DNA from 2 places in the Streptomyces sp. NPDC107562 genome. Region 1 is predicted to be linked to the other one. Evidence: riboswitches for the same ligand, from Rfam matches in the RefSeq annotation. Region 1 holds a riboswitch; the other holds the start of a gene.
The links. Region 1 has a riboswitch for glycine ahead of gcvP (aminomethyl-transferring glycine dehydrogenase). Riboswitches for the same ligand answer to the same signal wherever they lie in the genome.
Positions count from the first base shown of each region.

Region 2: it holds a riboswitch for glycine, as region 1 does, so the genes downstream of both, gcvT (glycine cleavage system aminomethyltransferase GcvT) here and gcvP (aminomethyl-transferring glycine dehydrogenase) in region 1, are expected to answer to the same signal.

Region 1 covers NZ_JBVKBE010000019.1:9,779-20,597, reverse strand. Annotated here, with positions in the region: gene ACZ7LV_RS34905 (ATP-binding protein) at 1-603, opposite strand, end outside; gene kdpB (potassium-transporting ATPase subunit KdpB) at 1,481-3,622, shown strand; gene ACZ7LV_RS34895 (APC family permease) at 3,867-5,822, shown strand; gene ACZ7LV_RS34890 (TOBE domain-containing protein) at 5,908-6,306, shown strand; gene gcvP (aminomethyl-transferring glycine dehydrogenase) at 6,378-9,263, opposite strand; glycine riboswitch at 9,438-9,536, opposite strand; gene ACZ7LV_RS34880 (PRC-barrel domain-containing protein) at 9,651-10,022, shown strand; partial or broken gene ACZ7LV_RS34875 (DNA polymerase IV) at 9,944-10,819, opposite strand, start outside.
Region 2 covers NZ_JBVKBE010000012.1:21,399-32,217, reverse strand. Annotated here, with positions in the region: gene ACZ7LV_RS28115 (ABC transporter permease) at 1-441, opposite strand, end outside; gene ACZ7LV_RS28110 (enhanced serine sensitivity protein SseB C-terminal domain-containing protein) at 733-1,527, opposite strand; gene ACZ7LV_RS28105 (enhanced serine sensitivity protein SseB) at 1,615-2,397, opposite strand; gene ACZ7LV_RS28100 (AAA family ATPase) at 2,470-3,138, opposite strand; glycine riboswitch at 3,360-3,459, shown strand; glycine riboswitch at 3,460-3,575, shown strand; gene gcvT (glycine cleavage system aminomethyltransferase GcvT) at 3,610-4,728, shown strand; gene gcvH (glycine cleavage system protein GcvH) at 4,838-5,215, shown strand; gene glyA (serine hydroxymethyltransferase) at 5,230-6,495, shown strand; gene ACZ7LV_RS28080 (L-serine ammonia-lyase) at 6,571-7,938, shown strand; gene ACZ7LV_RS28075 (glycoside hydrolase family 25 protein) at 8,006-8,563, shown strand; gene ACZ7LV_RS28070 (EF-hand domain-containing protein) at 8,618-8,830, opposite strand; gene ACZ7LV_RS28065 (MerR family transcriptional regulator) at 8,881-9,795, opposite strand; gene ACZ7LV_RS28060 (GNAT family N-acetyltransferase) at 9,845-10,513, shown strand; gene ACZ7LV_RS28055 (ADP-ribosyltransferase) at 10,467-10,819, opposite strand, start outside.

The DNA.
Region 1 (10,819 bases):
GGTCAGGTTCCCCGGCCGGAAGTAGTTGGCGAGGGCCGCGTCGATCTTCTCGGGGGCGTAGATGTTGCCGTGCGCCATCCGGCGGCGCAGCGCCTCGGGCGCCATGTCGACCAGTTCGACCTGATGGGCTCGGCGCACCACCTCGTCCGGCACGGTCTCCTGCTGAGGCACCCCGGTGATCTTCTCGACGACGTCCTTGATCGACTCCAGGTGCTGGATGTTGACGGCGGTGACGACGTCGATCCCGGCGGCGAGCAACTCCTCGACGTCCTGCCATCGTTTGGCGTTCCGGCCGCCGCCGGGGACGTTGCTGTGGGCGAGTTCGTCCACGACGGCGACCTGCGGCCGGCGGGCCAGGACCCCGGCGAGGTCCATCTCCTCGAACCGGCCGCCGCGGTAGGCGCACGGAACCGGCTGGAGGACCTCGAGTCCGTCCAGCATCGCCTCGGTGCGGTGTCGCCCGTGGCACTCGGCGAACCCCACGACCACATCCACTCCGCGGGCGGCACGACGCCGCCCCTCGTCGAGCATGCGATACGTCTTGCCGACCCCCGGAGCCGCCCCGAGGTAGACCTTCAGCCGTCCGCGCCGTACTTCGTTCATCCCCCTCAGGGAAGCGCCCGGCGGCACCCGGGGTCAGTCCTTTTGACGCGTCCCTGGCGCAACTCACAAGGACGTTGACACCACCTTGACGACGCACGGGCGCGGGGCCGGACGGTCCTGCCGGACCGCCGAGTCGAACCACGACGGATTCGACCACCACGACACCACCACGGCACAGGACCACGTCGTACGACGACCGTGTCCTCGATCACGCGCCCGGCGAGGTGAGGAGCAGAACCGTGGCCGCGAGCGGAAGGCGCAGCCGCGCGGGAACGGAACCCCGTCGGCGGCGGCGTGGAGCGGCCCGCGCGGCCACGGTCCGCTGCCGGAGGCACTCCACCGGTCCGACCACACCCCCTCCTGACCGCGGCCGACACCGGCTTCGGGCGGGACCGTGACCGTTCCCGTCGAGACCCGCGGCGGCCGCGCTCCGCGGTCCCGCGCCATGACGGGCACGGCCTCCACGCGACCGGCGGTCGTCCCTCCGTTCTGGACAGTCTGCGACCGGGTCCGGCATCACGAGGTGCGCGTTGACGCCCACTTGACGACTCCTCAGGCGCACTTGACGAGATGCTGACAGGGCCCGCGGTGCAGCCGTATGAGAGCCGCAAATTCGGCGAGGATTCGCGCCGTCCGGATCACCGGCGGTGGTTGCATTCTCTTCTGGCCGCCGCATGGGCCGCGGGCGCCAGGGGCCTCCCGCCGACGGCGCCCGATGCGCGCCGGTCGTCATCCCGCCGCCGGTGGTCAGTACCCCGTCGTGCGGTGCCGGGGCCCCGGCACCGCATGGCTCCGGCGTCCGACGTACTGTCCGACCTGCCGGCCCGCCGGCGTGCCCCGGCACGCCCGGGGCCGGTCACGAGACACGAAGGTGTCCATGTTTCCCGCTGCTCCCGAGCAGGCCCCGGCGTCCCCTCCACAGCCCACTGCGCCGACCGTCCCGCGGCGGCGCGCGCAGGGCGGCCTGTTCGATCCGGCCCAGCTCGTCCGGTCCTTCCCCGACGCCCTGCGCAAACTCCACCCGCGGGACCTGGTGAGGAACCCGGTGCTGTGCGTGGTCTCCGTAGGAGCGGTCGTGACCACCCTGTCGGCCGTGCTCAATCCGGCCGTCTTCACGTGGACGATCAGCGTCTGGCTGTGGCTGACGGTCGTCTTCGCCAACCTCGCCGAGGCCGTGGCGGAGGGCAGGGGCAAGGCCCAGGCGGAGTCGCTGCGCCGCGCGCGTACGGAGACCGTGGCGCTGCGGATCCTCGACTGGCGTTACGGCTGCGACCTGCGCATCGTACGCACGGAGGCCGTCACCCCCGCCGCCCTCAAGCCGCTGGACGTGGTTTTGGTCGAGGCGGGCCGGACGATCCCGGCCGACGGCGACGTGGTCGACGGTGTGGCGGCGGTCGACGAGTCCGCCGTGACCGGTGAGTCCGCCCCCGTCGTCCGTGAGGCCGGCGGCGACCGCAGCGGAGTGACGGGCGGTACCACGGTCCTGTCCGACCGTGTCGTCGTGCGGATCAGCGCCCGCCCCGGCCACAGCTTCCTGGACAGGATGATCGCCCTGGTCGAGGGCGCCTCCCGGCAGAAGACGCCGAACGAGATCGCGCTGAACATCCTGCTGGCGGCGCTGACCATCGTGTTCCTCCTGGTCGTGGTCACCCTGCAGCCGATGGCCGCCTACGCGGGCGCCGCCCAGTCGACGACCGTGCTCGTCGCCCTGCTGGTCACGCTCATACCGACGACCATCGGCGCCCTGCTGTCCGCGATCGGCATCGCCGGCATGGACCGGCTGGTGCAACGCAACGTGCTCGCCATGTCCGGGCGCGCGGTCGAGGCGGCGGGCGACGTCACCACGTTGCTGCTGGACAAGACCGGCACCATCACCCTGGGCAACCGTGAGGCCGCCGCCTTCGTGCCCATGTCGGGCATCGAGGAGGGGCGGCTCGCCGAGGCCGCCCAGTTGTCCTCGCTGGCCGACGAGACCCCCGAGGGCCGGTCCGTCGTCGTGCTGGCGAAGGTGCGGTTCGGGCTGCGTGCGCCCTCGTCGGAAGAGCTGACGCATGCGCGATGGGTGCCCTTCAGCGCCCGTACCCGGATGAGCGGCGTCGACCTGCGCTGGGACAACGGCGCCGTGTGCGCGATCCGCAAGGGCGCCGCGCAGCAGGTGATCGAGTGGGTGCAGATGTACGGCGGTCAGATCCCGCCCGAGGCACGGCACTTCGCCGACTCGGTGGCCGCGGCCGGGGGCACGCCGTTGCTCGTGGCCGTGCACGACCGGGACGGCCCCCGCGTGCTGGGACTCGTACACCTCAAGGACGTGGTGAAGGAAGGCATCCACGAACGCTTCGCGCAGTTGCGCCGGATGGGTATCCGCACGGTGATGGTCACCGGCGACAACCCGATCACCGCCAAGGCGATCGCCCGGGAGGCGGGCGTCGACGACTTCCTCGCCGAGGCCACTCCCGAGGACAAGATGGCCCTCATCAAGCGGGAGCAGGCGGGCGGAAAGCTGGTCGCGATGACCGGCGACGGCACCAACGACGCCCCGGCGCTCGCGCAGGCCGACGTCGGCGTGGCGATGAACACCGGTACGTCGGCCGCCAAGGAGGCCGGCAACATGGTCGACCTCGACGCCGACCCGACGAAGCTCATCGACATCGTCGAGATCGGCAAGCAACTCCTCATCACCCGAGGGGCGCTGACGACGTTCTCCATCACCAACGACGTGGCCAAGTACTTCGCGATCATCCCCGCGATGTTCGCGGGGGCCTACCCGGGCCTCGAGTCCCTGAACGTGATGGGCCTGCACAGCCCGACGTCCGCCATCACCGCTGCGATCATCTTCAACGCGCTGATCATCGTGGCGTTGATCCCCCTGGCCCTGCGTGGAGTGCGCTACAAGCCCGCCTCCGCACACGATCTCCTGCGCCGCAACCTGCTCCTGTACGGGCTCGGCGGTCTCGTGCTGCCGTTCGTGGGCATCAAGGTGATCGACCTGCTGATCTCCGGCATACCCGGCCTCGGCTGACTGTGACACTCGGTGTCCGTCCCCGGGGTCCGGGATGCCCACCCCCATACGGCTCAACAGGGTCGAAGTCCACGCGATTGCCACGGCCTTGATGCGCCGCCCCGCCCCACCGCCCAGTCTTAACGCAAGCTTGACGCCGCGAGCCCGCCAAGCGAAGGCCCAGGCGTCACTCTCCGCATACGCTGAGCGCGCCGTCCGCGTGATGGCCGCACCGCATGCCGAGCCGGACCACTGGAGCACGTCGATGGCCCCGACCCCACACACCGCACCCGGCCGCCTGCGCGTCTGGATGCTGGAAGGGCTGTCCGACATGGGCAGGCCGGGCGGCCACCAGGGCCCGCACGCCCCTCCCGCTCCCCCGGCCGAGGGGCGCCCCTGGTACCGCGTGATGTGCCTGACCGGCGTCGACTACTTCTCCACCCTCGGCTACCAGCCCGGCATCGCCGCCCTCGCGGCAGGTCTGCTCTCGCCCGTCGCGACCGTCGTGCTGGTGATCGTCACCCTGGCGGGCGCCCTGCCGGTCTATCGGAGAGTGGCCGAGGAGAGCCCGCACGGCCAGGGCTCGATCGCGATGCTGGAACGCCTGCTCACCTTCTGGAAGGGCAAGCTGTTCGTCCTCACGCTGCTCGGCTTCGCCGCGACCGACTTCCTGATCACCATCACCCTCTCGGCCGCCGACGCCTCCACCCACCTGATCGAGAACCCCCACCTGAACGACGCCCTGCACGACCGGCAGCTGCTGATCACCATGGTGCTCATCGCCCTGCTCGGCGCGGTGTTCCTCAAGGGCTTCCTGGAGGCCATCGGCGTCGCGGTCGCCCTGGTGGCCACCTACCTGGCGCTCAACGCCGTGGTGGTCGTGGCCGGCCTCTGGCACGTCGCCGCCGAGGGCCATGTCGTCACCGACTGGTCCAGCGCCCTGACCGCCGAGCACGGCAACGTCTTCGTGATGATCGGCGTGGCCCTGATCGTCTTCCCCAAGCTGGCCCTCGGCCTCTCCGGCTTCGAGACCGGCGTCGCCGTGATGCCGCACGTCAAGGGAGATGCGCGCGACACCGAGGAGCGCCCCGAGGGCCGGATCCGCGGCACCAAGAAGCTGCTCACCACCGCCGCCCTGATCATGAGCGGCTTCCTGATCAGCACCAGCTTCATCACCACGCTGCTCATCCCGGAGGCCGAGTTCGAGGAGGGCGGCCAGGCCAACGGCCGCGCGCTGGCCTATCTCGCGCACGAGTACCTGGGCAGCGCCTTCGGCACGGTGTACGACGTCTCGACGATTGCCATCCTGTGGTTCGCCGGCGCCTCGGCCATGGCGGGCCTGCTCAACCTGATGCCGCGCTACCTGCCCCGCTACGGCATGGCCCCGCACTGGGCGCGTGCGGTACGCCCGATGGTCATCGTCTTCACCCTGGTCGCCTTCCTGGTGACCTGGCTCTTCGACGCCGACGTGGACGCGCAGGGCGGCGCCTACGCCACCGGAGTGCTGGTGCTGATCAGCTCGGCGGCGATCGCGGTGACCATCGCCGCCCGCAAGGCCGGCCAGCGCGGATGGACCGTGGGCTTCGGCGTGATCTCGGTCGTGTTCCTGTACACCACCGTGGTGAACGTGGTCGAGCGCCCCGACGGTGTGAAGATCGGCGCCTGCTTCATCGCGGGCATCATGATCCTCTCCCTGGTCTCCCGGCTGGCCCGCGCCTTCGAACTCCGGGTGACGAGCGTGACGCTGGACCCCATGGCGGAGCGGTTCGTGCGGGACATCGCCAGCCGCAAGATCCGGTTCATCGCGAACGAGCCCGACAGCCGGGACGTCACCGAGTACCGCGACAAGATCGAGCAGATCCGCCAGGACAACGACGTCGCCGGCCCCGAGGACTTCGTGTTCGTCGAGGTGACGGTGACGGACCCGTCCGAGTTCGAGGCCGGTGTGACGGTCCACGGCGAGGTCCTGCACAACCGCTACCGCGTCCTGACCCTGGAGTCCTCCTCCATCCCCAACGCCCTGGCCGCCCTGCTCCTGCACGTCCGCGACACCACGGGCTGCACCCCGCACATCTACTTCGAGTGGACCGAGGGCAATCCCTTCGCCAACTTCCTGCGCTTCTTCCTCTTCGGCCAAGGGGAGGTCGCGCCGGTCACCCGGGAGGTGCTGCGCGTGGCGGAGCCGGACGTGACCCGACGCCCCCGCGTGCACACCGGCTGAGGCCCGCACCGCCGGCGGTCCCCGCACCGCACCCGCGGCGGGCCCGCACCCACCCCCGGCGATCCCCCGTCCTATCGTGACGGGCATGCACTCCTACACGATCGGCCAGGCCGCCCGGCTCCTCGGCGTGAGCCCCGACACCGCACGCCGCTGGGCGGACGCCGGCCGCGTGGCCACCCTGCGCGACGACAGCGGCCGACGCCTGATCGACGGCAGGGACCTCGCCGCCTTCTCGGTCGAGCTGGCCAGGGCGGGAAGCGGCGGCGAGGAGGAGCCGCCGTACACCTCGGCCCGCAACGCCTTCCCCGGCATCGTGACCGCCATCAAGCTCGGCGACGTCGCCGCCCAGGTCGAGATCCAGGCCGGCCCGCACCGCCTGGTCTCGCTGCTGACCCGGGAGGCGGTCGAGGAGCTGGGCCTGGAGGTCGGCATGGAGGCCACGGCCCGCGTGAAGTCGACAAACGTACACATCGACCGCACCTGACCCGGCCGGCGTCCGGAAGTCCCCGAAAACACGGCGAGGGCCCCACGAAGGAGCCCTCGCCGCCACGGACCTCAGTCCTCGTACGCGTCCAGCGGCGGGCAGGAGCACACCAGGTTCCGGTCACCGAAGGCCTGGTCGATGCGGCGCACCGGCGGCCAGTACTTGTCGGCGACCGACACCCCGGCCGGGAAGACGGCCTCCTCGCGCGTGTAGGCGTGGCTCCACTCGCCGCCCAGCAGGCCGGCGGTGTGCGGAGCGTTGCGCAGCGGGTTGTCGTCGGCCGGCCACTCGCCCGCGCCGACCTTCTCGATCTCGGCGCGAATGGCGATCATCGCCTCGCAGAACCGGTCGATCTCGGTGAGGTCCTCGGACTCGGTCGGTTCGATCATCAGCGTCCCGGCCACCGGGAACGACATCGTCGGCGCGTGGAACCCGTAGTCGATCAGCCGCTTGGCCACGTCGTCGACGCTGACGCCGGTGGCCTTGGCCAGGGGCCGCAGATCGATGATGCACTCGTGCGCGACCAGCCCGCCCGGACCGGTGTACAGCACCGGGTAGTGCGGCTCCAGGCGCTTGGCGATGTAGTTGGCGCTCAGCACGGCCACCTGCGTGGCCCGCTTCAGGCCCTCCCCGCCCATGAGGCGCACATAGGCCCACGAGATCGGCAGGATGCCCGCCGAGCCCCACGGCGCGGCCGAGATCGGCCCGACCCCGGTCTCCGGCCCGGCCTCGGGCTGCAGGGGGTGGTTCGGCAGGAACGGCGCGAGGTGCGAGCGCACGGCCACGGGGCCGACGCCCGGACCGCCGCCGCCGTGCGGGATGCAGAACGTCTTGTGCAGGTTGAGGTGGGACACGTCGCCGCCGAAGTGCCCCGGCTTCGCGAGCCCCACGAGGGCGTTGAGGTTGGCCCCGTCGACGTAGACCTGACCACCCGCGTCGTGCACCTGGGCGCAGATGTCGGCGACGTGCTCCTCGAACACGCCGTGCGTGGACGGGTACGTGATCATGAGCACGGACAGTTCGTCGCGGTACTGCTCGATCTTCGCCCGCAGGTCCTCGACGTCGATCTCGCCGTCCCCGGCGGTCTTCACGACGACGACCTTCATGCCGGCCATGACGGCGCTCGCCGCGTTCGTGCCGTGCGCGGAGGACGGGATCAGGCACACGGTCCGCTGCTCGTCGCCGTTGGCACGGTGGTAGCCGCGCACGGCGAGCAGTCCGGCCAGCTCACCCTGTGAACCGGCGTTGGGCTGCAACGACACCTTGTCGTAGCCGGTGACCTCGGCGAGGCGGTCCTCCAGCTCATGGATGAGCGTCAGGTATCCCGCCGCCTGCTCGGCCGGCGCGAACGGGTGCAGCTGACCGAACTCCGGCCAGGTGACCGGCTCCATCTCCGTGGTCGCGTTGAGCTTCATCGTGCAGGAGCCCAGCGGGATCATGCCGCGGTCGAGCGCGTAGTCGCGGTCGGCGAGCCGGCGCAGGTAGCGCAGCATCGCGGTCTCGGAGCGGTGCTGCTGGAAGACCGGGTGCGTCAGGTACGCGTCGGTGCGCAGCAGCCCGTCGGGCAGCGCGTCCCGCGTGCCGCCGTCCAGGGCCTCGATGTCGCCCTCGACGCCGAACGCGGACCATACGGCGGCCAGCTGGTCCCGCGTGGTGGTCTCGTCGCAGGCCATGGAGACCTGGTCGGCGTCGACGCGCCACAGGTTGACGCCGTTGTCGCGCGCGGCGGCGACGACCTCGGCCGCCCGGCCCGGCACCCGCGCGGTGACGGTGTCGAAGTAGGCGCCGTGCACGATCTCGACGCCGCAGTCGCGAAGGCCCGCGGCGAGGATCGCGGCGTAGCGGTGAGTGCGCCGCGCGATGCTCCGCAGGCCCTCGGGCCCGTGGTAGACGGCGTACATCCCGGCCATCACGGCGAGCAGCACCTGCGCCGTGCAGATGTTGCTGGTGGCCTTCTCGCGCCGGATGTGCTGCTCACGCGTCTGGAGGGCCAGCCGGTAGGCCTTGTTGCCGTCGGCGTCGACGGAGACGCCCACGAGCCGCCCGGGCAGGCTGCGCGCGAACTTCTCCTGCACCGCCATGTAGCCCGCGTGCGGCCCGCCGAAGCCCATCGGCACACCGAACCGCTGCGTGGTGCCGACCGCGATGTCGGCGCCCAGCTCACCCGGCGACTTCAGCAGCGTCAGCGCCAGCAGGTCCGCGGCGACGGTGACGAGCGCGCCCAGCTCGTGCGCCTGGTCGACGACCGCCTTGATGTCGCGCACGGCGCCGGAGGCACCCGGGTACTGGATCAGCACGCCGTTGATCTCGCGCTCAGCGACCTCGGCCGGAATGCCGTCGGCGAGGTCGGCCACGACCACCTCGACCCCGGTCGGCTCGGCGCGTCCCTGGATCACGGCGATGGTCTGCGGCAGCGCGTCCGCGTCGACCAGGAAGAGGCCCTTCTTGTTCTTGCCCATACGCCGGGAGAGCGCCATGGCCTCGGCCGCGGCCGTGCCCTCGTCGAGCAGCGAGGCGCCGGAGGTCGGCAGCCCGGTGAGGTCGGCGACCACGGTCTGGAAGTTCAGCAGCGCCTCCAGCCGGCCCTGCGAGATCTCCGGCTGGTACGGCGTGTACGCGGTGTACCAGGCCGGGTTCTCCATGACGTTGCGCATCACGACCGGCGGGGTGAACGTCCCGTAGTAGCCGAGCCCGATCATGGAACCCAGCACCTGGTTGCGGTCCGCGAGGGAGCGCAGCTCCCGCAGCACCTCGGCCTCGGTCCGCGCGCCCGGCAGGTCCAGGGAGTCGGCGTTCTTGATCACATCCGGTACCGCGGCGGCGGTGAGCTCGTCGAGCGAGCCGTAGCCGACCTGCGCGAGCATCTTGGCCCGCGCCTCCTGGTCGGGCCCGATGTGGCGCTGCTCGAAGGGGATGCCCTGTTCGAGCTCGGAGAGCGGAATGCGCTGGGCGGTCATTGCGGAGGCCTCCTGGTCTGACGCGACCTTCGAGGGACACCCCGGCACGGGTGCCCCGACGGCCTCCCCCTCTGTCATCTCAACCTGAGAGCTTCACCGGCCGCCACAGGACGTCCGGCTTGCACCGTCGGTGAGAGCGGGAGCCGTGACACCCGCTCTGCTTTCCAGAGTGACCTCGTCCGTGCGGTACGTGGGCCTGAGAGATTCCGGGGAGGATTTGCTCCTTCGGCGCCCCCGGTGGTGATCTCCGGAGGACTCTCCCGCACGGGGTCAGCAGCCGCTTGCCAGCGTACCAGCGAGGGCAACGCCCGGGCGTTCGAGTGGCCGCGTTCCGCAATGTGCTCTTTTGTAGTGCTTACGGATGAGGTGCGAGCGAGTGGAGGGCCCGTGCAGACCGACATCGATCCGCGCAACCTGATCGGACGCAAGGCATTCGACCGACACGGCAGCAAGATCGGCACCATCGACGAGGTGTACCTCGACGACGCGACCGGCGTACCGGAGTGGGCGGCCATACGGACCGGCCTGTTCAGCAGGGACGCCTTCGTGCCGCTGGAACCGAGCGAGCTGATCGACGGCACGCTGCACGTCCCCTTCGAGCGCGCCCTGATCAAGGACGCCCCCGACTTCGGCGTCGGCCGCCACCTCTCCCCTGAGCAGGAACTCCAGCTCTACCACCACTACGGACTCGACGTGGCCGCTCCCCCGGCGCTCCCGGACCGCGACTTCGGCAAGCTGGCGGGCTCCGACGAGACATGACCCGCGGGGCTCAGCCCTGGAGCTCGGGTCTTCGCGCCACCAACGGCAGCGGATCCGCCGGCTCCAGCGCCGGATCGTCGACCCGGAAGGTCCGCACCCGCCCGGGCTCCGACTCGGGTGTCTCGAACCGCACGGTCACTCTCCCCAGCCCGCTGCCCTGCACCCATCCGTGCCCGTGCTCGGCGTGCCGGACGTCGTGCCCGGCCGCCCAGCGGCGCTCGACGGGCCCGGCCTCCGGCCGCTCGGGCTCCTCCGCGACGTCCTCCACCGCCCCCTCCTCCCGCTCCCCCGCCGCCTGCGCGAACAGGTCCTCCTGCGTGTAGTCGGCGAGCCCGCTGACCCCGACCCCCAGCAGCCGCACACCCCCGGTCGTGTCCACGGAGTCCAGCAGCCGGGCCGCCGCCTCCCGCACCACCGCCGGGTCGTCCGTCGGCCCCCGCAGCGTCTCCGACCGGGTCAGCGTCGAGAAGTCGTACCGCCGCACCTTCAGGACGATCGTCCGCCCCGAGAGCCCGGCCCCGCGCAGCCGCCGCACACACCGGTCCGCGAGCCGCTGCACCTCCAGCCCTACCCGGACCCGGTCGTGGATGTCCACGTCGTAGGTGTCCTCCACCGACACGGACTTCGCCTCCCGCTCGGCGACCACCGGCCGGTCGTCACGGGCCAGCGCCATGGCGTACAGCGCGTGTCCGTGCGCCTTGCCCAGCAGCCGTACGAGCTCGTCCTCGCCCGCCTCGGCGATCTCCCCGACGGTGGTGATCCCGGCCCGGCGCAGATGGTCGCCCGTCGCGGGGCCC
Region 2 (10,819 bases), on a different contig from region 1:
GCCGGCGACCAGGCCCATGACGGTGCCGATGGCCACGGAGAGCAGCGTCGCGCCGAACGCGACGACCAGGGAGACCCAGGAACCCTCCAGGATGCGGGCGAGGATGTCGCGCCCGAACTTCGGCTCCACACCGAGCGGGTGGTCCCAGCTCATGCCGCCGAAGGAGCCCTTGGGGAGGGTGGTGTTGGGGTCGATCAGGTCCTGGTTGAAGGCGTTGGGGTCGAGCCCCAGCAGCGACTGGAGGGGGCGGGAGAGGGCGGCGACGAGGATGAGCAGTACGACAACGATGCCACCCGCGACCGCCACCTTGTCGCGCTTGAAGCGGGTCCAGGCGATCTGTCCGAGAGAGCGGCCCTCGATCCGTTTGGCGTCGATACCCTGCAGCACAGCCTCCGGCTGGGCCTCGGCCTGCGATCCGGTGGTCTCGATCGGTGCCGTCACAAGTGCCATGCCCTTCTCGCCGGTGGTCACCCGGCTTTCACTTGCCGTTGTTCACGGCCTGAGTCGCTCTCGGCTACGCGGCGTTCCCAGATGGTGGGCATGCACGCGTGCTGTATGACAGCGGAGTCTTCAACGTCTTCACGATCACTCGCCAGAGCTGACGGAGAAAGTATGCGCAACCGTGATACCGGCCTTCACATTCCGTTATCCGAACATCCCGATTCGGCCTGCGGACACGGAGGGTTGATGACCGGAACCCGTGTGTGCCGATGACCGGAAAAGGCCGGATTCTCAGACGGTCCGCGGACCGGGATAGCCGTAGCCGGCGGACGGGGCCTGGGCGGGGGCGACGTGGGCCTCACGGTCGTAGAACGGCCGGGCGTTGGCGCGCATCCACATCGCCACCGGGTCGAAGTCGTCGGACATCGCGACCGTCGACACCGGCAGCCCGTCCGGAACCGCGCCGATGGACTGCTGCATCATCGCGCGTACCGAGTCCACGGCGGGCGGCGAGGTGTCGTACACATCGAGACCGATGGCGAGGTACGGCGCCCCGAGCGCGGGCTGGACCCAGGCGCGGCGCAGGGAGCGGACGGCCGGGGTACGGTGGGCGTTCTGCGACAGCAGGGCGTAGAACTGCGGAGTCTGGACGCCGGGTTCGGACAGACGCAGAGGGCCCGCGGGCTGGCGTTCGAGGCCGGCGGCGATCCGGCGCAGGTCCAGCCAGGGAATGCCGAGGCCGCCGCCCGGGGCGTGCGGGTTCAGCCAGAGTCCGTGATGGTCCGGGAAGAGCGTGCGCGCCACGTCCAGGCCGTCGGTCACCTCGTACGAGCGGTTCCAGCCGCTCGCCGAGAGCTCCTGGGCGGAGGTGACGCAGGGGGCGTAGCTCTGGCCGCCGACCTCCATGTTTCCGTACTGGGCGTCGGGGCTGCCGGCCTGGCCGTGCCACAGCAGCATCCAGATCTGGCCGGAGCCGGAGGTCGCGAGGGCGCGCAGGAGCGCCTCGTAGGCGTCGTAGCGCCCCGGCGTCACCTGGCGCAGCATGTGCTCGACCTGGCCGGCCGCGGCGGTGCCGCTCGCGCTCACTTGTTACCGCCCCTTCGTGCAACGCCCTCGTGTGCGCCCTAGCTTAAGCCCGCCCGCGCTCCTGGCCGGCTGCCCCTCGGGGACCTCTTACAGGGCTCGTCGGTAGAACGGCCGCACCTTGTCCCGCAGCCACGAGACCACCGGGTCCTGGGCGACGTCCATCAGCACCAGGTTGACCGGCCACCGGACCGGGACCCGGCCGAGGGCGCGGCCGAGGGCGTCCAGCGGGGCGGCGCGCAGGTCCCCCTCCCACTGGGAGAGTTCGACGCCCACGAACATCACCGGTTCCCCCGTCTCGATCACCGCGAGACAGCGGCGGCCCGTGGTGATCACGCCGGCGGCCTCGAACTCCTCGGACGCCGCGGAGAGGAAGTCGACCGGGTCGTCCTGCCAGTCCGGCTCGAAGAGGCGGACCCGGCCGCCGCTCGCGAGACCGTCCGGGAGAGTGCGGCCGGCGCGCCCGAGTTCGGCGACGGCCGCGGGCGGCAGCGGGAGGCCGACCACGCCGCCGGGGTTCACCACGATGCCCGCCTGCGGGGGCAGACCGCGGGCGAACTCGACGGCGGGGGCGACGGTGAAGGACATGTGGGCGCCGACGACCCGGCGGAACTGTTCCTCGGAGCTGAAGACCGGAACATAGGCCTGGCCGTCGATCTCCATGCCCGGCAGGTCGAGGGAGCCGCTGCCCGGACCGCCGCCGTTCGGCAGCGGCACCCAGACGAAGCTGCGGGCGAGCACCTCGACGATGCGGCCACCGGCGGAGGGCACGCCGAGTGACGTCGAGAGCACCTCCTCCAGCTCGTTGCCGGGCCATCCGCCGTGCGGATGCGGGTGCTGCGTCTGCGCCGGAAAGTCCCCCGGGAAGTCCATCTGCCTACCGCCTGCTCCGTACCAGTGCTACCGGCTGAAAAGGCTAACCCGCCCGCCCCGCCGCCCGTGGTGTCAGCCCGTGAAGCCGATTCTGCGCAGGGTGTCCGCCGCCGCGCGGTCGAGGAGGATCGCGGCGCCGCAGCCGCGGGGCAGGACCCCGCGCTCGGAGCGGCGCAGCAGGCGGGCGGCCGCGCGGCGGTGCCGCAGGAACGCGTACCGCGAGACTCCGCGGCCACGCTCGCGCTGGCCGGCCAGGGCCTGTTCGGCGCTGACGTCGAGCAGCAGCACATGCAGGGTGCCGCCCCGGCGGCGGGCCTCGCGGGCCAGCCAGGCGCGCACCCAGGCCTGCGTGCCGCAGTCGTGGACGACGACGCCCTCGCCGGAGCGCAGGGCGCGGCGCAGCCCGGCGTAGTGGGCGAGCCGGACGAGGGGGCGGTAGACCCCGTAGGGCAGCCAGTGCGGCGTCCGGGCGTCCCAGCGGTCGCGGGTGTCCTGGGAGTCGATGCGCCGGGCACGGACCGCGCGCCGCATGAGGGTGGACTTGCCGCTGCCGGGCAGGCCGGTGATCACGACGAGGTCGCGGGGGCCGAACAGCAGGGCGTGCGGGCTGCGGCCCGCCCGGTCGCGCAGGTCGCGGACCACGGGGAAGGGCAGCGGGCCGCACGCCTCCCGGGCCGAGGCCGCCGACTGCTTGGGCACAGCGAGGCCCGCGGTGGTCGCGTAGGCCGTGGTCCTGTTCACCGTGATCGTCCTCCCCTGGGGCGGTTCACGAGTCACCGTCCCCGTCGAGTGTAAAGAGAAGGTAATGCGGGGCGCCTCGCGATTCCGTCCGCTTCCGGCAACAAGCCTGCTACAACACGCTGTGCCCGGTCACGGACACTGTGTGCCCCCTCTGAAAGGTCCCCCTGCCGCGCGCCGGCGATGCGTGCAATGATGTGGCCGCCAACTGCATACCGGCCGCTTGAATCCGCGCGGGAGAGTTCCCAGGCACGCTGTGACTGGGACGCCGAAGGAGCAAGTCCCTCCCTTGAATCTCTCAGGCCCCGTTACCGCGCGGGCGAGGCACATCTGAAAAGCGGGCCGCTGCCTCAGTGGCTCCACCCAAGGTGCAAGCCATGGTTCCCCCTTCCCGGGCGGTCATGGCGAACCTCTCAGGTTCCGATGACAGATGGGGAGGAACGACCTCGCCGTCATGCCTTGGGAGACCGACCGATGAGCAGTACCGCACTCCGTCGTACCGCGCTCGATGCCGTGCATCGCTCGCTGGGCGCGACCATGACCGACTTCGCCGGCTGGGACATGCCGCTGCGCTACGGCTCCGAGCGCGACGAGCACCTCGCGGTGCGCACGAAGGCCGGGCTGTTCGACCTCTCGCACATGGGCGAGATCACGGTCGGCGGACCGCAGGCGGCCCAGCTCCTGAACCACGCGCTCGTCGGCAACATCGCCTCCGTCGGCGTCGGCCGCGCCCGCTACACCATGATCTGCCAGGCCGACGGCGGCATCCTGGACGACCTGATCGTCTACCGGCTCGCCGAGACCGAGTACCTGGTCGTGGCCAACGCCGGCAACGCGCAGATCGTGCTGGACGCCCTCACCGAGCGCGCGGAGGGCTTCGACGCCACCGTCCGCGACGACCGCGACGCCTACGCCCTGCTCGCCGTCCAGGGCCCCGAGTCCCCCGGCATCCTGCGGCAGCTGACCGACGCCGACCTCGACGGGCTCAAGTACTACGCCGGGCTGCCCGGCACCGTCGCGGGCGTCCCGGCGCTGATCGCGCGCACCGGGTACACCGGCGAGGACGGCTTCGAGCTGTTCGTGAAGCCGGAGCACGCCGTCGCCCTGTGGGAGGCGCTGACGGAGGCGGGCGCCGGCGTCGGCCTGATCCCCTGCGGCCTGTCCTGCCGGGACACGCTGCGCCTGGAGGCGGGCATGCCGCTCTACGGGAACGAGCTGTCCACCTCGCTGACCCCCTTCGACGCCGGGCTCGGCCGGGTGGTGAAGTTCGAGAAGGAGGGCGACTTCGTCGGGCGCGAGGCGCTCACCGAGGCCGCCGCCCGCGCCGAGGCCGCTCCGCCGCGCGTCCTCGTCGGCCTGATCGCCGAGGGCCGCCGGGTGCCACGCGCCGGGTACGCGGTCGTCGCCGGCGGCGAGGTGATCGGCGAGGTCACCTCCGGCGCCCCCTCCCCGACGCTCGGCAAGCCGATCGCGATGGCCTACGTCGACGCCGCCCACGCGGCCGCCGGCACGCCGGGAGTCGGCGTGGACATCCGGGGCACCCACGAGCCGTACGAGGTCGTGGCTCTGCCCTTCTACAAGCGCCAGAAGTAGACACTGGAACCGGGTCCACCGGACCCGGCGCACCTTTCCGCCTGCTCACACGCAGTGCCGGCAGCCCCCTTTTCCACAGCACTCCCCCGCGTACAGGAGAATCCACGCCATGAGCAACCCCCAGCAGCTGCGCTACAGCAAGGAGCACGAGTGGCTGTCGGTCGCCGAGGACGGCGTCTCGACGGTCGGCATCACCGAGTTCGCGGCGAACGCGCTCGGTGACGTCGTCTACGCCCAGCTCCCCGAGGTGGGCTCCCAGGTGACCGCGGGCGAGACCTGCGGCGAGCTGGAGTCGACCAAGTCGGTCAGCGACCTGTACTCCCCGGTGAGCGGTGAGATCACCGAGGTCAACGAGGACGTGGTGAACGACCCGTCGCTGGTGAACTCCGCGCCCTTCGAGGGCGGCTGGCTGTTCAAGGTGCGGATCGCGCAGGAGCCCGCCGACCTGCTCTCCGCCGACGAGTACGCCGCCCACACCGCCGGCTGAGGAGTCGTAGCGACATGTCCGTCCTGAACACCCCCCTGCACGAGTACGACCCGGCCGTCGCCGCCGCCGTCGACGCCGAGCTGCACCGCCAGCAGTCCACCCTCGAAATGATCGCCTCGGAGAACTTCGCCCCGGTCGCGGTCATGGAGGCCCAGGGCTCGGTCCTGACCAACAAGTACGCCGAGGGCTACCCCGGCCGGCGCTACTACGGCGGCTGCGAGCACGTCGACGTGATCGAGCAGATCGCGATCGACCGCGTCAAGGAGCTCTACGGCGCCGAGCACGCCAACGTGCAGCCCCACTCGGGCGCGCAGGCCAACGCGGCCGCGATGTTCGCGCTGCTCAAGCCCGGCGACACGATCATGGGCCTGAACCTCGCGCACGGCGGGCACCTGACCCACGGCATGAAGATCAACTTCTCCGGCAAGCTCTACGACGTGGTCGCCTACCACGTCGGCGAGGACGGCCTGGTCGACATGGACGAGGTCGAGCGCCTCGCCAAGGAGAAGCAGCCGAAGCTGATCGTGGCCGGCTGGTCGGCGTACCCCCGGCAGCTCGACTTCGCCGCCTTCCGCAGGATCGCCGACGAGGTCGGCGCGTACCTCATGGTCGACATGGCCCACTTCGCCGGCCTCGTCGCCGCCGGACTGCACCCGAACCCGGTGCCGCACGCCCATGTCGTGACCACCACCACCCACAAGACGCTGGGCGGCCCGCGCGGCGGTGTGATCCTCTCCACCGCCGAACTGGCCAAGAAGATCAACTCCGCGGTCTTCCCCGGTCAGCAGGGTGGCCCGCTGGAGCATGTGATCGCCGCGAAGGCGGTCGCCTTCAAGGTCGCCGCCTCCGAGGACTTCAAGGAGCGCCAGCGGCGTACCCTGGAGGGCGCGCGTATCCTCGCCGAGCGGCTCGTGCGGGACGACGCCAAGGCGGTCGGCGTGGACGTGCTGTCCGGCGGCACGGACGTCCACCTGGTCCTGGTCGACCTGCGTGACTCCGAGCTGGACGGCCAGCAGGCCGAGGACCGGCTCCACGAGGTCGGCATCACGGTCAACCGCAACGCCGTCCCGAACGACCCGCGCCCGCCGATGGTGACGTCCGGGCTGCGCATCGGCACGCCCGCGCTGGCCACGCGCGGCTTCACGGCCGAGGACTTCACGGAGGTCGCGGACGTGATCGCCGAGGCGCTGAAGCCCTCGTACGACGCCGCCTCGCTCAAGGCGCGGGTCAAGGCCCTCGCCGACAAGCACCCGCTGTACCCCGGTCTGAACCCGGCCTGACGAAGTAGTTCCACCCCCGTGGGCTCCACACCGGCGTGGAGCCCACCGCACCACCCCCTGCCCCAAGGAGTCACCGTGGCCATCTCGGTCTTCGACCTGTTCTCGATCGGCATCGGCCCGTCCAGCTCCCACACGGTCGGCCCCATGCGCGCGGCCCGCATCTTCGCCAGCCGGCTGCGCGGCGAGGAACTGCTCGACTCCGTGGCCTCGCTGCGCGTCGAGCTGTACGGCTCGCTGGGCGCGACCGGCCACGGGCACGGCACGCCCAAGGCGGTGCTGCTGGGCCTCGAGGGCGACTCGCCGCGCTCGGTGGACGTCGAGACCGCCGACGAGCGCGTGGAGGCGATCAAGAGCGCCGGCCGGCTCACGCTGCTCGGCGAGCGCGAGGTCGCCTTCGACTTCGACGCGGACCTGAAGCTGCACCGCCGAAAGGCCCTGCCCTACCACGCCAACGGCATGACCCTGTGGGCCTACGACGCCTCCGGGGCGGAGCTGCTGTCCAAGACGTACTACTCGGTGGGCGGCGGATTCGTCGTCGACGAGGACGCCGTCGGCGCGGACCGCATCAAGCTGGACGACACGGTCCTGAAGTACCCCTTCCGCACGGGCGACGAGCTGCTGCGCCTGACGAGGGAGACCGGTCTGTCGATCTCGGCCCTGATGCTGGAGAACGAGCGCGCCTGGCGCACCGAGGAGGAGATCCGCGCCGGGCTGCTCGACATCTGGCAGGTCATGCAGGCGTGCGTAGGGCGCGGCATGACCCGGGAGGGCATCCTGCCCGGCGGGCTGAAGGTGCGCCGCCGCGCGGCCAACACCGCGCGCAAGCTGCGCTCCGAGGGCGACCCGAAGGCCCTCGCGATGGAGTGGATCACGCTCTACGCGATGGCGGTGAACGAGGAGAACGCGGCCGGCGGGCGGGTCGTGACCGCGCCCACCAACGGCGCGGCCGGCATCATCCCGGCGGTTCTGCACTACTACATCAACTTCGTTCCCGGCGCGGACGAGGAGGGCGTGGTCCGCTTCCTGCTCGCCGCGGGCGCCATCGGCATGCTGTTCAAGGAGAACGCCTCCATCTCCGGCGCCGAGGTCGGCTGCCAGGGTGAGGTGGGCTCCGCCTGCTCGATGGCCGCGGGCGCCCTCGCCGAGGTGATGGGCGGCAGCCCCGAACAGGTCGAGAACGCCGCCGAGATCGGCATGGAGCACAACCTCGGCCTCACCTGTGACCCGGTGGGCGGCCTGGTCCAGATCCCCTGCATCGAGCGCAACGGCATGGCCGCGGTGAAGGCCGTCACGGCGGCCCGGATGGCGATGCGCGGCGACGGCAGCCACAAGGTGTCCCTGGACAAGGTCATCAAGACCATGAAGGACACCGGCGCCGACATGAGCGTCAAGTACAAGGAGACGGCCCGGGGTGGGCTGGCGGTGAACATCATCGAGTGCTGAGGGCTTACCGGCGCCGCCAAGGGGAACCATCAACTCCCGTCCCCCACAGCCACATTCGGGAGTCCCCATGGTCCGTGGCATCGACGTCAGCTCCTACCAGTCCAGCACCTACGACACCGACGGCCTCTCCTTCGTCTTCATCAAGGCCACGGAGGGCAGTTCCTACGTCAACCCCAAACTGGCCGCCCAGACCAAGCGCGGCCGCGACGCCGGCCTGGTCGTCGGCTTCTACCACTTCCTGTGGCCGGGCAACCTCACCGCCCAGGCCGAGTACTTCGTGAGCAAGGCCCCCGAACGGGCCGGCGACATCCTCGCCGTCGACTGGGAGACCACGGGCGAGGGGACGCACGCGAGCAACGCGGAGAAGGACCGCTTCATCCGCACCGTGAAGCAACTGCGCCCGGACAACCGGGTGATCCTCTACTGCAACCGCCACTACTGGCTGAACGTCGACACCACGTCCTACGCCGGGGACGGCCTGTGGATAGCGGACTACGTCGCCGCGGGAAAGCCCCGCATCCAGGCGAAGTGGCGCTTCCACCAGTACACGGACGACCCGGTGGACACGAACGTGGGCGACTTCGCGAGCAGGACCGCCCTGCGGGAGTGGGCCACGAGCGCCTGACGAAGGGGCGCCCGCCTCCCCGGGAGGGAGAGGGGCGCCCCTTCGTGGTGCGCGTCACTTGTTCAGGTGGGCCCAGAACTCGTCGAACGACAGGAGCTTGTCGCCGTCGAGGTCGCGGCTGGCGATGATGGCCTCGGCGACCGCCTCGGTGACGTTCCAGTCGCCCCCCTGCGCCAGAGCGGTCTTGAACTCCTTGGCGGTGATCATGCCGTCACCGTCCGTGTCGATCCGCTCGAACTGCTTGCGCGCTTCCTCGATGTCCGCCACCGATCCGCCCCTCTGTCTCGTGCTGTGCCGTCGTACTGACGCAGGTCAGATTATCCGGCCGTACGCGCCTTGAGTGCCGCGACCACCCAGGCGAACTCCTCCCGGTGCGCGGCGGCCGGTTCGCCGCCCTTCACCACCGCGAGCAACTCGCGGTACCTGGCGACCCCCTCGTCGGAGCTGGAGCGCAGCCGTTCCAGTACCTCGGCGGGGTCGGCGTCGCCCAGCAGGTCGCGCAGGACCTCGGCCGCCTCGGGAGACTCGGGGGCGACGCCCCGGTCCCGGGCCTCGGCGGCCAGCTGCACCAGGCGCCGCGCGAACCACAGCGACGCGCCCGCGGGCACCTCGGGGCCACGGTCGGCCGCGTTGAACTCGGCCACCTTCCGCATCCGGGCCCGGAAGGCGGGGTCCTGGAGCATCTCGGCGAGCTCCACCCAGGCGTCCACCTGCTCGGGCGTCGGCTCGTCCGGCAGGTCCACGGCCATGGTGCGCATCCGCTCCCGGATCACCGGGTCCGCCGTGTCCAGCCCGTGGAACATCTCGTCCACGAACTCCTCGATGATGCGGCTCCGTTCGGCGGCCGACAGCCGCGCCAGCTTGTTCATGAGCGTCATCTCCTGAGCGGTCGAGCCGCGTCGCGCCACGGTCGACAGCACCGCGCGGGTCACCTTCAGCGCCCTGATCCGGGCGTCCAGGGCCACCACATGGGCGGCGGCCACCTCGGCCACCGTCGCCTCGCCGGCCAGCACCCGGCGTACGTCGTCCAGGCCGAGGCCCAGTTCGCGCAGGGTGCGGATCAGCTCCAGACGGGCCACGGACCCGGCGTCGTACAGCCGGTAGCCGCCGGCGGAGCGGGCCACCGGGCGCAGGACGTCCTCTTCGGACCAGTAGCGGATGGTCCGGACGGTCAGCCCGGTGGCCCGCGCCAGCTCGCCGATGGTGAACCGGCCGGTGCTGTCGTCGATCATGTCTGCGAGTCTGTGCCTTCCAGTGGGTGGAGACTCAAGGAGCGCCGCGATGGAGAGCTTGCGGGACATTCTGGACGCCGCCGCGCGGGGTGTCTTCCCGCCACCGGACGGTCGCACGACGGTCGTGCCGCAGCCCTCGCCCAGGGACGCGGGCGTGCTCGCCTTCACCGGCCACTCCGTCGTCTTCACCGACGAGGACCCCGGCTGGGTCCACGCCACCCTGGACGCCCTGGAGTGCGACGCGCTCGCGGCGACGATGAACGCCCGCTTCCTCGCCGCCTTCATGGAGCGGACGGGACGCACCACGGACACGGTCGACGTGATGACGGTGGGGGCGCCGCTCGCGGGTGAACCGCCCCTCGCGTTGCGCGAGATCCGCGATCCCGGGCATTCGCGGGTCCTCAGTTCGCGCAGGCGCCGCGACGACGTGCGGGTGTGGGCCGCCGAGGGCGGGGTGCTGGTGCTGGGGCGCGGCGTCGCCGGGCGGCTGGAGGCCGCGGTGGAGGTGGCGGAGACGGTACGGCACCGGGGGCTGGGGCGGGCGCTCGCGGAGGCGGCGCGGCATCTGGGCGGGGGAGAGCCGGTGTGGGCGCAGATCTCCCCGGGGAACGCCCGCAGCCTGCGGGCGTTCCAGGCGGCCGGCTACCGGCCGGTGGGGTCGGAGGCGCTGCTCAGTGCCAGGCCTCGTAGTACGGGTTGCTCTCGCAGCCGCTCATGATCTCGACCTTGGTGGTCCTGTCGACCGGGCAGACGCCGATGACGTACTTGCGGTCGATGCCGCCGGGGAAGGCCACCTCGACCTGGTCGGCCCACTTGTGGGTGTCGCCGATGGTGCGGTTGACGTCGATGCCGCCGGGGGCGTCGATGTAGTAGTTGTAGCCGGACTTCCACCACTTCTTGTAGAGGTCGTGGTCGTACGTCGTGGACACGAACGGCGAGGGCTGGTTGACGAGGACGTAGGCCTGAAGGTCGTACTGGCCCTCGACCACGTCCCTGGGCTGGAAGCCCTCCTCGAAGACGATCC